2 regions of the Alteromonas sp. AWJ4_197 genome follow, and region 2 is predicted to be linked to the other one. Evidence: predicted binding sites of a transcription regulator. Region 2 holds the regulator's gene; the other holds the start of a gene.

Region 1 (3,155 bases), on a different contig from region 2:
TTCTACTCACATGAACCTTCCCGTCAACCCTTAATTACCGTAAAAAGTAAAAAAGCGACCTGAGCGGTCGCTTTTTAAACACATTGATAATTAAATAAACAAAACGTCTTAATTTCGTCTGTTCTGATATCTCTTTTCTAGATTATTTCAGGTAACCGGTGCTATGACTTATGCTCTGGTTCATCATTATCAATAGTTTTTTCATCTGCCTTATCATCATCAACAGAAAAATCGGCGTCCTTCTCTTCATGGTCCCCCACTACATCCTGAAGCGTTACCTTATCAACCGTACGGAATGTATTAATGGGTCCGGCAAGTGCATAAAGGGCAAAGACAAGGAAAAGCACTAATGCAGGCTCTGTCGCCACAATTACAAACACAAGCATAATAATAAGAAGCGCAACAAAAGGAACTTTGCCGTTCCAGTTTACTTCTTTAAAGGAGTTATATTTGAAGTTACTCACCATGAGTAAGCCGGCCGCACCGGTTATCAGTGCTACAACAAAACCGTAATCGTTGCCATTCACATCATATTCAACGCCTACCCAGACCAACCCGGATACAACGGCTGCAGCAGCCGGGCTTGCCAACCCCTGAAAGAATCGTTTGTCAGCAATACCCACCTGCGTATTGAACCGCGCCAGACGTAACGCTGCACCAGCTACATATATAAAGGCGGCGAGCCATCCCAGCTTACCTAATTCACTTAAACCCCAGTTGTAAGCAACCAGCGCCGGAGCAACCCCAAAGGACACCATGTCGGCCATAGAGTCGTATTCAGCACCAAACGCACTTTGGGTGTTGGTGATCCTGGCAGCCCTTCCATCGAGCCCATCAAATATCATTGCAACGAAAACGGCAACCGCAGCAGCTTCGAAACTGCCGTTCATAGACGCGACTACGGCATAAAAACCCGAGAACAACCCTGCGGTGGTAAGTAAATTAGGCAACAGGTAGATGCCTTTCCTTTTTGTGTCCGTCATAAAACCTCAAGTTAATTAATACTGACCAATCCATTATTTCATACATACCCGCACTACGCACGGTTCAAATATACCAGAGAATGCCTATTACTTAGTATGGGCTGACATACCTCAATTTAATTCACGAGATCTTTCATTAACACATTGAATTATAATAAATAAATCAACTTTAACTACTTTTGTATCATGTCAGTATTTTTTACGTAGGAATTTTTAAACCTAAATCCAACCTAAATTTTCCCTATAAAAATCAACACAATAACAAGTGGCACGGTAAGTGCTTAGATCGGATTGAGGTATGAAATCGAGGTATAAAAGGGGTTTTTAATATGAAGATAAGTAAGATCGCGTCAGTGACGACACTCGTCCTTGCAAGCGCTATTACTGCACCTGCTATGGCAACTAACTATTCTGGTGGTTGGCACAGTGGTTGTGGCAATGGTGGCAACACAGGTGATGGCTGTAATGCAGCTGACTATTTCGCAGATGACTTAATGTACAGCCTGGCCAGCGATGGTATCAGCAATGCAGTAGTTGATGGTGTAACTATCAACGCTTCTGCTTATTCTGATACCAAAGGTATGGAGAAGGTAGGTACGAAATATGGTTACTATGACATTGTCTCCGACGTAAACGTCGAAGAAGCCAGCCTTAAACAATACGGTAATGGATACGGGATCGTTAACGAAGATGAAAAGGCGAAATATTCGCCGGACCATTCAATTGACAACGAGAAAGAAGAAGGTTGGTCAAATTACCAATACGTAATTGATACTGACTTTGACTATGTGCTTATTTCTTTCGACGAGGACGTAAACGTAACTGGCGCAACATTTAGCTGGCTATGGAAAGAAACTGAGACACAGGTTTCTGTTGCAGCATTGAGCGACACATCTATGCTTACTTCAGGCGTGAATACATGGGGCGAGATTGCAGGTGATGCGCTGGCAGTAGGTTCGTTTGATGTTCTTAACTGTGACGATACTGATTTAGCAGAAATCAGCGGTCTGGATAATGTTTATTCTCAATACTGGATTATCGGAGCGTATAACACAGTCTTCGGCGATATCGGGCATAGTATGTACGATGACGGTTTCAAGTTAGCCAGCGTAGGCTTTAATAAAAAGCCTGGTGAAGAGCCACCAACAACGCAGGTAACTGAACCCGGTACATTCGCGATGTTGTTCATGGGCGGTGCCCTGGCAATGTGGCGCAGAAAACGTAATGCTTAATCAATTTGATTAAGCCTTAACAGGCATTACCCGTAAAAGGTGGCTTAATGCCACCTTTTTTGTTCGGCAAATTCAGGTGAATTATGAAAAATCAACGGATGTTAGCTTCACGCGTGCGCAGCGCGCTTTTCGGTCTGGCCGGACTGAGCCTTATTGGATCAGCCCATGCTACAACCTTTGAAGATTATGAACAGGCACTGGAAGCCTACAATGCAAAACGATATGAAGAATCGTTTGTTCACCTGAAAAATAGTCTGCAAAAAGATCCTGATAACCTGACTGCCAAGATATTAATGGGTCGCCTGCTTCTGCAAAACGGTTATGTGCGTGCTGCTGAACTGGAGTTTCAGGAAGCCATCGACATGGGCGCTGACCTGAATCTGGTTGCAGAACCGCTGGGAACAGCCTGGTTGTTTATGAACCGCTTCCGCGACATTCTTGATTTTCAGGAGTACAAGCGTCTGGGCTCTAAACAAAAATCAAGCTGGCTACAGATCCGGGCAACAGCCTGTACCAAACTTGACGATGATGTCTGTGCTGAACAAGCTTATCAGGACATGCTTGCCATGCCATATAATAAGGACAATGCGCTGAACGGACTTGCTGCAATTGCAATGCGGGCCGGTGATACAGATACCGCTGAAGACTTTCTCGCACAATCCCGCGAAATTGATGATAACAGTGCCATTCTGTGGCGCCTGACAGGTCAGCTCAGCTACCGTCAGGGCGACGTTGATACCGCTATCAAAGACTTTAAACGTGCACTTGAAATAAATTCAGACGATCCTATTGCTCTGCGTAATCTGGTTAATATCTACATTGCCAGAGATGACTTTGAAAGTGCCCGTGCATATGTGGATGAAATAATGTCCCGTACTCCGGACGATCCACTGGCTATTCTGCTTAACAACTGGTTGATGACACAGGAACAGACGGTCAC
Region 2 (3,155 bases):
TGACGTTAGTTTATCGGTTTCTACCGGACAGATAGTAGGTCTGCTGGGTCCTAACGGTGCAGGTAAAACCACAACGTTTTACATGATTGTCGGTCTTGTGCCGCTGGACAAAGGCAAAATCCTCATTGATGAGCAGGAGCTGACGCACCAGCCAATGCACGAACGTGCCCGCCGGGGAATTGGCTATTTACCCCAGGAGGCATCCATTTTCCGCAAGCTGACCGTACATGAAAACATCATGGCGATATTACAGACGCGTAAAGACTTAAAAAGTCATCAACGTGAACAGGAAGCGGATGCACTACTTGATGAATTTAATATTAACCATATACGTAATAGTACAGGTATGAGTTTGTCGGGTGGCGAACGCCGCCGGGTTGAAATTGCCCGCGCACTGGCAGCCAATCCGCAATTTATTTTGCTCGATGAACCCTTCGCCGGAGTTGACCCGATTTCGGTTAATGATATAAAGAAGATCATTCAGCACTTACGGGACAGAGGTATCGGTATCCTCATCACCGACCACAATGTCAGGGAAACCCTTGATGTGTGTGAAGAGGCCTATATCGTCAGTCATGGAGAACTGATTGCTCAGGGCACCGCAGAACAGGTATTAAGTAATCAAAAAGTTCGTGATGTATACCTTGGTGAGCAATTCAGGCTATAGTTAAGATATCGGGATGAGCATTTAGCGGAGATTTCGCCACCGGCACTCACACCGCTACAACCGGATGTCCTTTTTAGAGTTTATATAAGACGTAGATGAAACCATCTTTACAGTTAAAATTTAGCCAACAACTGACAATGACGCCTCAGCTTCAGCAGGCGATCAAGCTATTGCAGTTGTCTACGCTGGACTTACAACAAGAAATTCAGGAAGCCCTCGACTCTAATCCTTTGCTGGAAGTCGACGACAGCTCCGACAACGATGTAATTGAGAAAAATAACATCGATAATGATGACAGCATGCAAGAGTCTGCATCAGCCTCATCTTCTGACAGTATGGATACCGGTGAAGCACTGGAAAAGAATGATTTACCGGACGAGCTGCCCATCGACAGTACCTGGGATGAGTACATTTCTGCGTCTTCTGCACCCGCGCCCGGCCCTTCCGGTGGCGACGATGAACAAATCTTTCAGGGTGAAACCACCGAAAATATTCAGGACCATCTGCTGTGGCAAATGCGTCTGACACCTTTTTCTGACACAGACCGCGCCATCGCACTGGCGATCATCGATTCTATTGATGAGTCCGGCTATCTCACGGTTACCGTTGACGACATTTTGCAAAGCGTTAACAGTGAAGATATGGAAGAGCCCGTTGAAGAAGATGAAGTTGAGTGCGTACTTAAACGTATTCAGCTTTTTGATCCTCTCGGTTCCGGCTCCCGCACACCGCAGGAGTGCTTGTTAGTTCAGCTGGCGCAATTTGCACCGGAAACACCGTGGCTGGAAGAAGCCAAACTACTGCTCAGAGAGCATTCCGATCTGTTAGGCAGTAAAGATTACCGTACGTTAATGCGTAAAACCCGCCTGAAAGAAGATCAGTTACGGGAAGCGATGCGTTTGCTGCAAACGCTTAATCCCCGTCCGGGCAGTGCATTAATTACGAAAGAACCCGAATATGTCATTCCGGATGTATCGGTTGCGAAGAAAAATGGCCGTTGGGTTGTAGAATTAAACCCCGACAGCCTGCCTAAGCTCAGTGTTAATCAGCAGTATGCTGCAATGAGCCGTAAAGCAAGAAACAGCAGTGATTCACAATTTATCCGCTCTCACATGCAGGAAGCAAAATGGTTTATTAAGAGCCTTGAGAGCCGGAACGATACGCTGCTGAAAGTAGCAAATTGTATTGTTCAGCAACAGATGGGCTTTTTTGAGCATGGCCCTGAAATGATGAAACCAATGGTGCTGAATGATGTCGCAGAAATGGTAGATATGCACGAATCTACTATTTCCAGGGTAACAACGCAGAAGTACATGCACACGCCCCGTGGTATTTTCGAGTTGAAGTATTTCTTCTCCAGCCACGTTGCCACTGAATCAGGTGGTGAGTGTTCATCTACAGCGATTCGCGCCCTGATTAAGAAGCTGGTTGCCGCTGAAAAGCCAAGCAAGCCACTGAGTGACAGCAAGATTGCTTCGTTGTTGGCCGATCAAGGCATTATGGTTGCCCGGCGAACAATAGCAAAGTACCGGGAATCCTTGTCGATCCCGCCGTCTAACCAACGCAAAAGCCTTATCTAACTTAAGGCTGCTCAAAATAAGGAAGACGAAATATGCAAATCAACCTTTCTGGTCATCACATTGAGATCACTGATTCTTTGCGTAATTATGTCGATACTAAGTTCAGCAAACTGGAACGTCATTTTGACCACATATCAAATGTGCACGTTATTTTAAATGTTGAAAAGCTTAGCCAAAAAGCAGAAGCAACGGTTCATCTTAGCGGCGCGGAAGTCTTCGCCTCTTCCGAAAATCAGGACATGTATGCTGCCATTGACAGCATGGTCGATAAGCTCGACAGGCAGGTCCTGAAACACAAGGAAAAGCTTAAAAAGCACTAATTGAATTCATGGATATACAAGCCATAGTCAGCCTGGACCGCACCGAGTGTGCGGTCCAGTGCAATAGCAAAAAACGCATTCTCGAAATCATCAGCGGGATTGCAGCTAAAAATAACCCCGATGTTGATGAAGCCACCGTGTTAAGTAGCCTGCTGGCCCGTGAGCGAATGGGCAGCACAGGTATAGGTAACGGCATTGCCCTCCCCCACGGTCGCCTGGCCGGACTGGAAAATGTCATCGCCATCGTAGTTACCAGCACACCCGCCATCGATTTTGATGCTATCGACAACAAACCTGTGGATATTTTCTTTACTCTGCTTGTCCCTCAGGAACAAACCGAAGGACATTTACAAACTCTGGCCATGGTTGCCGGAAAACTCAGCGATAAAGAAACCATAAAAACTATCCGCAAAGCTCAGACAAGTGATGATATTATTCGCGCATTACAGTAACTTAGTGTAATACGCACCGACAACACGTGACTTCAGGAGAAACGGCGTGAAGTTAATCATCATCAGCGGACGTTCCGGTTCAGGAAAATCAGTAGCACTTCGTGCCCTTGAGGATCTGGGGTACTACTGCGTCGAT

What was found. The regulator sigma-54, encoded in region 2, starts transcription at its own class of promoters, with help from an activator protein. The targets are predictions, from matches to a motif close to GTTGGCACGNNNNTNGNNT.
Region 1: xdp1 (exosortase-dependent surface protein XDP1) is a predicted target of sigma-54. The motif match lies at 1,248-1,266, and genes of this name have one in related genera.

What each region holds. Positions count from the first base shown of each region.
Region 1 is NZ_JBSWWW010000002.1:263-3,417, forward strand. It holds gene pssA (CDP-diacylglycerol--serine O-phosphatidyltransferase) at 162-983, opposite strand; gene xdp1 (exosortase-dependent surface protein XDP1) at 1,313-2,215, shown strand; gene ACXAGC_RS03405 (tetratricopeptide repeat protein) at 2,299-3,155, shown strand, end outside.
Region 2 is NZ_JBSWWW010000006.1:110,984-114,138, forward strand. It holds gene lptB (LPS export ABC transporter ATP-binding protein) at 1-667, shown strand, start outside; gene ACXAGC_RS14335 (RNA polymerase factor sigma-54) at 763-2,247, shown strand; gene hpf (ribosome hibernation promoting factor) at 2,280-2,567, shown strand; gene ptsN (PTS IIA-like nitrogen regulatory protein PtsN) at 2,576-3,019, shown strand; gene rapZ (RNase adapter RapZ) at 3,066-3,155, shown strand, end outside.